Regions from separate parts of the Flavonifractor sp. An4 genome, predicted to be linked through region 1. Evidence: predicted binding sites of a transcription regulator. Region 1 holds the regulator's gene; each other region holds the start of a gene.
What was found. The regulator LexA, encoded in region 1, represses DNA repair genes until DNA is damaged. The targets are predictions, from matches to a motif close to CNAACANNTGTTNG.

Region 1 (3,274 bases):
GGCAAGGGGTACGACCAGTACCTGCTGCGGCTGTCGGTGTTTGTTGAGCAGACCGGGGGAGGAAGGGCTCAGGAACCGCTCTGATCTCCGTGCCCCAGGGCGGCGTTCAGCTTTTTGACGCTGCGCAGGGCCAGAAGGTACCGAATGATCCAGATCAGGAAAAAAATCACCGTAAAAATGACCAGATAGGCCAGTATGCCCGCCGCACTGCGCTCTATCCAGTGACAGACGTAAGCGGTGGGGATCAGCAGGGCGGCCCCCAGCAGGAAATAGACGGCAGTCTGCCGGGCCAGACTCCACCGCTCCAGCTCCCACAGCACGGAGCCGGCGGCAAAACCGAAGCCCACCAGACCGCACAGGGCGGTCTGGAGCAGGACCGCCTGGGCCTCACTCCCCACCTGGGCCGCGAAGGCGGGCATACAGGGATAAAAGGCGCCGGTTCCCCAAAACAGGGAGGAAAAAACGGTGATGAGATGCCCGATGGCAATACCCAGAGGAATGCCCAGCAGCCCCCGCAAAAGCAACTCTTTTTTCATACGGTTCACCTCACAGACCAAGTTGTTTTTTCAGCTTTGATACATATCGCCGGGAGACATAGGTGACCGTGCCGTCGGACAGCTTTACCCGAATGGTGCCGGTCAGGCTCAGATCAAAGCTCTGCACTTTTTTCAGATGGATGAGTTCCGAGTTGGAAATGCGTACAAAGAGATGGGGGTCCAGCCGCGCCTCCGCCTCGTACAGCCGCAGACGGAGGGTGTATTCCCCCCGCTCGGTGGCGGCCAGCACCTTCCCGGCGCTGGCGTACACCCGGATCAGCTCCGCCGGGTCCAGGAGCCGGACGGTCCCGCCCTGATAACCGGTGATCGGAGGGGCGTCGGCGTGGGAGAGGAACTCCACCGCCTGCCGAACCTCGTCGGTGAGAGCGGCGGTGAGGATTACCGCCTTGGGCCGGGTATAGGTCTCGTCGATGTTCACTTCCACTTGCATATCGGTCACCTCTTCCTGTGGTGATGCCATTATAAAGAGCGGACAGGCAGTACGCAACGTATTTTTTACAGATGGTCGCTGTGGCTCCACAGGTGGCTGCCTGCGCGGAAAAAATGGGGGATTTTAGAACAAATGTTTGCAATGCTGGAGGAAGTATGGTATACTGAAACCGGACGAACTTGACAAAGGAGGGTCTGCCATGAAGGCGCTTTCACCCAAACAGCAGCAGATCTACGATTATATCATTTCTTTCTCGGCGGAACACGGCTATCCCCCCTCCGTCCGGGAGATCGGGGCCTATGTGGGGCTGAAATCCCCCTCCACCGTCCACTTCCACCTGAAGGGGCTGGAGTCGGCGGGCCTCATCACCAAGGCGGAGGGTAAGACCCGCTCCATCACCGTGGCCCAGCCGGAGACCCCGGCCGTCCCGGAGGATAAGGTGCCGGTAGTGGGCAGCGTGGCCGCCGGGTCGCCCATCCTGGCCCAGGAGTGCATCGAGGACTATCTGACGTTTGACACCGGCGGGCGGCCCGGGGAGTATTTTGCCCTGAAGGTGCGGGGGGAGTCCATGAAGTATGCCGGTATCCTGCCCGGGGACCTGGTGATTGTCCACCAGCAGGCCGATGCCCACAGCGGGGAGATCGTGGTGGCCCTCTTTGAGGACGAGGCTACGGTGAAGACCCTCCGCCGGAAGGACGGCCATGTGTGGCTCATGCCCGAGAACCCGGACTACGAGCCCATCGACGGCGAAGGATGCGCCATCCTGGGCAAGGTCACCGCCGTGGTGCGGCGGTACTGAGATGAACCGGGTGGTCTTTGATACCCCCGTGGGGCCCATGGCCCTGGAGGAGGAGGGGGGCGGGCTTACCGCCCTGTATTTGCCCAATTCCCCCATGTCTCCGGTGGGGGAGGAGACGCCCCTGCTCTCCCGAGGTAAGGAGGAGCTGCTGGCCTATCTGGCGGGGGAGCGGCGGGACTTCGATCTGCCCCTTGCCCTCCGGGGTACTCCCTTTCAGCGCAAGGTGTGGTCCGCTCTGGCGGAGATCCCCTACGGGCAGACCATTACTTACGGAGAGCTGGCCCGCCGGGTGGGCTGTCCCAAGGGGAGCCGGGCGGTGGGCCAGGCCAACCACCGCAATCCCCTGCCCATCCTTTTGCCCTGCCACCGGGTGGTGGGGGCCAACGGGACCCTTACCGGCTACGGGGGTGGGCTGGAATTGAAGGAATGGCTGCTGCGGCTGGAGGGAATCTTATGAAAAAACTGTTTTCTGCCGCCGATGCTTATATCGCCAAAATGAACTGGAAGGACCTGGCCCTGGTGAAGCTGTACCTGTGCGCCGCCGGGGTCATGCTGGGCCTGGCCGCTCCCAAAAAGCTGCGGAAATGGGCGGCTCTTGGGGCGGTGGTGGTCTTTGTGGCCACCTATCTGCCCATTATGCTGAAATTCCTCCCCCATCTGGAGGGTGAGATGCGAAAGGAATAAAGGAGCGTGTCTATGGGAAAGGATAAGCGCTTTCAGGTGATCTACACCCAGGGTGTGGCCGATGCCACCCGGGTTCTGCTGGATACCAAGACCGGTATGCTCTACCTGGAGATGCACGACGGATATGCCGGCGGTATCACCCCGCTGCTGGACAGCGACGGAAAACCCATGAAATGGAGGGCGGAGGACTGGGAATGAAGCTGATCACCTGGAACGTCAACGGCCTGCGGGCCTGCCTGGGCAAGGGCTTTCTGGACTTCTTCAAGGAGATGGACGCTGACGCCGTCTGCCTCCAGGAGACCAAGCTCCAGCCCCACCAGATCGAGCTGGACCTGCCGGGCTACCACATCTACTGGAACAGCGCCGAGAAGAAAGGCTACTCCGGCACCGCCCTCATCACCAAAACCGAGCCTCTGGCCGTGACCTACGGCCTGGGCATCCCGGAGCACGACACCGAGGGCCGGGTGATCACGGCGGAGTATGAGGACTTCTATCTGGTGTGCTGTTACACCCCCAACGCCAAGGAGGGGCTGGCCCGCATCGACTACCGGATGCAGTGGGAGGACGACTTCCGCGCCTACCTGATAGCTCTGGACCAGAAAAAGCCAGTGGTGCTGTGCGGCGACCTCAACGTGGCCCATGAGGAGATCGACCTGAAGAACCCCAAGACCAACCGGGGCAACGCAGGCTTCTCCGACCAGGAGCGGGGCAAGATGACTACCCTGCTCCAGAGCGGTTTTGCCGACAGCTTCCGGGCCCTCTATCCGGACAAGACCGGGGCCTATACCTGGTGGAGCTACCGCT
Region 2 (3,274 bases), on a different contig from region 1:
TGTGCATATACATATCCGCGATGGTGGTGACGCCGGAGGCGATCATCTCCGCCAGACCCAGGGCGGTGCAGGACCGGACGGCCCGGTCGTCCCAGCGGGCCTCCACCGGGAAGATGTAGTTGTTCAGCCAGTCCTGCAGGTTGTTGCCGTCGCCGTAGCCCCGCATGGCGGTCATAGGCACATGGGTGTGGGCGTTGACAAAGCCGGGCATGAGTACGTTGCCCTTGCCGTCGATCTCCTGGTCAAAGGTCCCCTGAGGGCGGACGGTGCCCACGGAGACGATCCTGGTCCCCTCCACCGCCACATAGGCGCCGGGCAGGACGGTGCCCGCCTCGTCCATCAGCACGGCGGTGCAGTTGTGAATGAGAATGGACATAAACTGTTGATCTCCTTTATTTGTGATACAAGACCTTCCCCTGACTGGGGGAAGCTCCGTCTTACCCGATCTGCTTCAGGCAGGCCAGTACCAGCCGGGAGAACTTGTCCTTGCAGGCCTCGGCGGCCTCCAGCACCTCCTCCTCGGAGAGGGGCTGATCCAGGATGCCGGCGGCCATGTTGGAGAGCAGGGTGAAGCCCAGCACCTGCATCCCGCAGTGGCCTGCCACGATGACCTCGGGGGCGGTGGACATACCCACCGCGTCGGCCCCGGCGATGCGGGCGAAGCGCACCTCGGCGGGGGTCTCGTACTGGGGGCCGGGGAAGTACATATACACGCCTTCCTTCAGCGCAATGCCCAGCTCCCCGGCGGCCTTCCGGGCCACATCCTGGAGGGCGGGGGTGTACAGGTGGGAGGCGTCGGGGAAGCGGACGCCGAACTCGGGCAGGTTCTCGCCCCGCAGGGGGGACTCCATGAAGATCTTGATCTGGTCGGTGATGAGCATCAGGTCGCCCGCCTTCCAGCTGGTGTTGACGCAGCCGGCGGCGTTGGTGACAATGAGGGTGTCGCAGCCCAGCAGCTTGAGCACCCGGACGGCGTAGGCCACCTCCTCATAGGAGTAGCCCTCATAGTGGTGCATCCGGCCCTGCATGACGGCCACGCTCTGGCCCTCCAGGGTGCCGAACACCAGGCGGCCCTTGTGGCCGGGGGCGGTGGAGGCCTTGAAGTGGGGGATCTCCCCGTAGGGCACGGCCACGGCGTTCTCTACAATATCCCCCATGTAGCCCAGGCCGGAGCCCAGGATCATGGCCACCTTGGGGGCAAAGGTGCCGATCTTGCTGCGGATGTAGTCGGCGCTCTCCTGATACTGCGCAAAGGTATAGTGCATAACAGATCCTCCTTAACAGCGGATGAAAGTAAAAGTTTTCGGTCCTATGAAAGGTTAATCTATGCAATTATACACCTTGTAATAGGAAAAAGCAATGAGGATTGCAGGACGGAATGGGGAACAAAAGTTCCAGAACTCCCCTCTTGACTGGTACGTTTGTTCGATATATAATGGGGCCAAAGGGGGGAGTACGGTGGATCTGATGGACAAGCTGACCATTCTGGCGGACGCGGCCAAGTATGACGCTGCCTGCACCTCCAGCGGGGTGGACCGGCGGGGCGGCAAAGGCATGGGGAGCACTATGGCCGCCGGGTGCTGCCACTCCTTCTCTGCCGACGGCCGGTGTATCTCCCTTTTGAAGGTACTGTACACCAACCGCTGCATCTACGACTGCGCCTACTGCATCAACCGCCGGTCCAACGACCTGCCCCGGACGGCCTTCACCCCCCGGGAGCTGGCGGAGCTGACCACCGGATTCTACCGGCGCAACTATATTGAGGGCCTGTTTCTCTCCTCCGCGGTGTGGGTCAGCCCCGACCGCACCACCGAGGAGATGATATCCGCCCTCACCCTCCTGCGGCAGGAGTACGGCTTTCATGGCTATATCCACGCCAAGGCCATCCCCGGGGCCGACCCGCTCCTTACCCAGCGGCTGGGCCAGCTGGCCGACCGGCTTTCGGTGAATATTGAGCTGCCCAGCGAGGACAGCCTCCATAAACTGTGCCCGGACAAGGAGAAAAAGGCCATTCTGGCCCCCATGGCCCAGATCCGGGACGGCATCACTCAGGCCAGGGGGGAGCTGGTGAAGTATAAGCACGCCCCCCGCTTTGCCCCGGCGGGCCAGTCCACCCAGATGATCATTGGGGCCACTCCTGAGAGTGATAAGCACATTTTGACCCTGACCCAGGCATTATATGACCAGTACAAGCTGAAACGGGTGTTTTTCTCCGCCTATATGCCGGTGTCCGACAGTTCCCTCCTCCCTGCCCGGCAGGACTTCAAGCCGCCCCTGCTGCGGGAGCACCGGCTGTACCAGGCCGACTGGCTGCTGCGGTTCTATCACTTCCGGGCGGAGGAGCTGCTGGATGAGGCCCACCCCAACTTCGACACCCGGGTGGACCCCAAGTGCGCCTGGGCTCTGGGGCATATGGAGCAGTTCCCGGTGGAGGTGAACCGGGCCGACTATGAGACCCTGCTGCGGGTGCCCGGCATCGGGGTGGTGTCCGCCAAACGGATTCTCACCGCCCGGCGGGTGGGGCCCCTCACCTTCTCGGGCCTGAAAACCCTGGGGGTGGTGCTGAAACGGGCCCAGTATTTCATCACCTGCTCGGGAAAGATGCTGGAGGGGTTAAGGGTGAACCCAGACGGGGTGCTCCGCCACCTGGTGGCTCTGGAGAAGCCCGCCCTGGCGGGAAAAGAACCGGAGCAGTTGTCGTTGTTTTGAAGGTTAAGCCCTTTTGAAAGGAGGTCCCCATGGACTGGCCCAGGTTTTCCTATTCTTATGACGGCAGCTTTGCCGGGTTCCTTACCTGTGTGTTTATGGCCTACGCCAACAAGGAGGAGCCCGCCTGCTTCCTCACCTACGGGGACGGCCGGGTGACTCTGTGGCCCCAGCGGACGGTGGACACCGACGACCAGAAGGCCCGGCGGGTGTACCGCTCTCTGGACCGGAGCATGGGCCAGCAGGGCCGCCGCCTGGTGACCTACGGCTTTCTCACCTGCCTGGAGGAGCGGGAGCTGGCCCTGTGGGACTTCCTCCGGCTGGGCTATGAGCGGGGGCCGTCGGTGGTGCGGGATCTCACCGACCCCCGGGTGGCTGTTCTGGGCAAGGCGGTCCAGCACCTGACCCACGAGGCCCACCTGCTCAAGGGCTTTACCCGCTTCTCCGACCAGGACGGGGCCCTGGTGGGAGAGATCGAGCCAAAAAACTGGGTGCTTCCCCTGCTGCGGCCCCACTTTGCCGCCCGCTACCCCGGCGAGACCCTGGTGCTCTACGACCGCACCCACCG
Region 3 (3,274 bases), on a different contig from region 1:
GCCATTTCCTGTGTGTTGCCAGGTGGGCACTTTCTCCCCCAGTTCTCTCCGCAGTTCTCTCCAAAATGCTTGAGTTCTCTCCAAAAACGGCCAAAACGGGCTTTTATTCGAATTTCAGGGGTTTGAGGACATGGGGCTGGATCAATCGGCGCAAACCGCTGTGGCACAAGAGATTGGAAGCGGATAAAACCGCCTCAAAACGCCTGGAAATTTCAAGAAGTGCATAATTGGACAACCGACTCGAAATCAGTTTGCGGGCAACCGCACGAGGGTTCGAATCCCTCCCGCTGCGCCAAAGGCTCCAGAAGCAATCTGCTTCTGGAGCCTTTTTCTATCTCGACGGAGGATGCAAAGTAGAACAGTCCGTATCATTGTCCTTGGTCGTTACCTCACATACCAAGATCCGCAAAGATACCATCTGTATCTTTCTGCATTATACATTGACATTACCGGACGTTCTGTACTGGATCAGCTTTTGCCTGAAAGATGGTACTTGATTTCCAGGGTAGATGAGTGTCCGCTGGCGGTGTCATGCAGCACGACATCATGGTCGGCCATACATTGTCTCATGGCATTACATACCATTGGCATCCTGTTTTTTAATTGCAGATTCTTATGAATATCATTTGCCTTTAGTGTAAGCTCGGTTTGCCCGCTGCTGTATGCCTGCAATTTTTGGCTTTCAATATAAGTCCGGATATCTCCTGTGGTGGTTTTGGGATTATCTCCTGCCGTATTCTCGGTGGAGGCGCAGCCAATGACTTCCTGCAAAGATTTTACCTCCTCCTCGAGCTTTTGAATCCTTGAAAAAAGTTCTAAAATAATGGTGTCATAATTCATACAAACTACCTCTGTATTCTGATAGAATTCCAACACGACTTGATGAGGGTGTCAATACGGGAGAAAAGCAATTAAAGGACTATTTGAGCGCGGAAAAGACGCTGGCCTCGTAGATCCATCCCATCAGTTCATCATCGATTTCGTCTGGGCTTGCAATCAGTACATGATGGGTCCAGCGGTTAGGATAAGGCTCGGTAGCCACATCGATTCTGGGGGATTCCAGACGGTGATCCAGGCCAAAGGTGACCACAATGTAGTGGGCGGGGCGATCCTTGGCCTTGCGGACTTTGCTAAAGGAGACGCAGGCAAACATATGCCGGTTATAAAAGGAAATCTGGCTTTTCTGTACCTTGATTTGTACATCGGCAATCCGGTCCAAGATCAGGCCTTCCAACCGCTCATACAGCGGCAGCACCTCTATATCCTGCTGAAAAAACAGCAGAGCGTTTTCGTCCATGAAAACCGCTCCTTTGCTATCAGTGTATCATATCCATGCAGCCATGAACAGCGGTGTTCCCCTGGAATACAGCGAATAGAACGAATGTTTGACTTTGCGGCAAAAAAAGCATATAATAAAAAAATCAGCCGTATCTTTTTGGGAGAGGGGAGGGAAGTGCTTGGACCGGGTCATTTTTCACTGTGATTTGAATAGCTTTTACGCATCGGTGGAGCTGCTGGATCATCCGGAGTTAAAGGACAGGCCGGCGGCGGTATGTGGTGACCCGGAGAGTCGCCATGGAATCATTCTGGCCAAAAATGAGCTGGCCAAAAAGTATAAAGTACAGACGGCAGAGACCATCTGGCAGGCCAGACGGAAGTGTCCGGACCTGGTATTGCTGCCGGCCCACCACTGGAAGTATCGGGAGTATTCCAAAAAGGTGAATGCCATCTATGAACGGTATACCGATCTGGTGGAGCCCTTCTCCATTGACGAGAGCTGGTTGGATGTGACCGGGACCCTTCATCTCTTTGGAGGGGATGGAAAGGCTTTGGCCGACCAGATTCGCCAAACAGTGCGGCAGGAATTGGGGCTGACGGTATCGGTGGGCGTTTCCTTTAATAAGGTATTTGCGAAAATGGGCAGCGACTACCGAAAACCGGACGCCACAACGGTGATCACCCGGGAAAACTTTCAACAGCTGCTCTGGCCATTGCCGGTGACCGATCTGCTCTTTGTGGGCCGTGCGGCGGCCAGGGTGCTCAATGGCTACGGGATACGCACCATTGGTGATCTGGCCCGGTTTGACCGGGAGAGCCTGGGGCAGATTCTGGGCAAGGGAGGATATACCCTCCACGACTATGCCACGGGCAGGGAACACGCCCCGGTGGTACCTGCCCGGGATATGCCAGGGCCCAAGTCGGTGGGAAACGGACTGACCTTCCCTAAAAATCTGGTGGGCTGGGAGCAGCTGCGTACGGCGCTGTCTGAGTTGGCGGACGAGGTTGCGGTCCGGCTGCGCAAGCACGGACTCAAATGTACCACCGTACAGATCACCGTGCGTGATCCGTCCTTTAAGGATATCTGCCGCCAGAAGCGGCTTAGTGCCCCCACTTATATCTCCCGGGACCTGGCGCAGTGCGGGATGGAGCTGCTGCACAGCTGTTGGAGTGAGCGGCAGCCAGTCCGGGCCCTTACCATTACGGCCCAGAACCTGGTGGAGGAGCGGGACGCAGGGGAGCAGGTGGATCTGTTTGCCGCCGACGCCATACCCTGCCGCGATAAGCTGGAGAAGCTGGAGAAGGCCATGGATTCCATCCGGGACAAATATGGGAGGGGAGCCATCTCCATTGCTTCTGCCGTCCATCCAGCGGGAGAGCCGGACAGGGAGGACCAGCGGTTGCCGCCGGGGGACTGATATAGTCTTACAAACTATATTATAGGATGGATAAAATTATATAAAACTAAGGCGAAAATCTGAAACGCTTTTAAGCAAACTGCTGTTTTTGTATAGAGTTTGGACATGAAACGGGTTTTGTCTATTTTCAATTTTCGTCAGAAAAGGTATCATGACACACAATGATAGGTATTGTTATGCCGTGAAAGGGGAAAATAAAGATGAAAATTCCTGACAGTCTGAAGCGCTATGGCCTGGCCAAGGTGTTTGATTATCTGGATAAAGACCCTATGAACAATATGAGCAAGGTTATGGACCTGGTCAATAAGTTCTCCGGGGACACCCTGTCCACTCAGCGTGAGGCGTTCGACAAGGCCATCAACGACAAGGATTCCTGCTGGCACCAGCTGATCGAGAAGGTCTGGACCCAGACCGACCCCGATGTGCTCAAGACCGTGTTCAACAACTTCTTCGTCAACGCCAACCTGGTGGGCTGGCCCAAGCAGGAGAAGATGCGTGAGAAGTACGGCTGCAATATTCCCTGGGCCATTCTGCTGGACCCCACCTCTGCCTGCAACCTGCACTGCACCGGCTGCTGG

Region 2: the regulator LexA is predicted to act here: its motif matches at 1,383-1,396, upstream of B5F94_RS09860 (putative DNA modification/repair radical SAM protein).
Region 3: the regulator LexA is predicted to act here: its motif matches at 1,375-1,388, upstream of dinB (DNA polymerase IV).

Annotation. Positions count from the first base shown of each region.
Region 1 covers NZ_NFIL01000023.1:41,525-44,798, forward strand. Annotated here, with positions in the region: gene B5F94_RS10875 (MerR family transcriptional regulator) at 1-84, shown strand, start outside; gene B5F94_RS10880 (DUF3021 domain-containing protein) at 69-536, opposite strand; gene B5F94_RS10885 (LytTR family DNA-binding domain-containing protein) at 547-987, opposite strand; gene lexA (transcriptional repressor LexA) at 1,187-1,786, shown strand; gene B5F94_RS10895 (methylated-DNA--[protein]-cysteine S-methyltransferase) at 1,788-2,243, shown strand; gene B5F94_RS10900 (permease of phosphate ABC transporter) at 2,240-2,470, shown strand; gene B5F94_RS10905 (DUF6440 family protein) at 2,483-2,668, shown strand; gene B5F94_RS10910 (exodeoxyribonuclease III) at 2,665-3,274, shown strand, end outside.
Region 2 covers NZ_NFIL01000020.1:18,063-21,336, reverse strand. Annotated here, with positions in the region: gene B5F94_RS09870 (amidohydrolase family protein) at 1-376, opposite strand, end outside; gene B5F94_RS09865 (purine-nucleoside phosphorylase) at 438-1,265, opposite strand; gene B5F94_RS09860 (putative DNA modification/repair radical SAM protein) at 1,459-2,709, shown strand; gene B5F94_RS09855 (TIGR03915 family putative DNA repair protein) at 2,739-3,274, shown strand, end outside.
Region 3 covers NZ_NFIL01000001.1:164,191-167,464, reverse strand. Annotated here, with positions in the region: gene B5F94_RS00705 (hypothetical protein) at 469-840, opposite strand; gene B5F94_RS00700 (DUF5655 domain-containing protein) at 920-1,297, opposite strand; gene dinB (DNA polymerase IV) at 1,458-2,696, shown strand; gene B5F94_RS00690 (radical SAM protein) at 2,897-3,274, shown strand, end outside.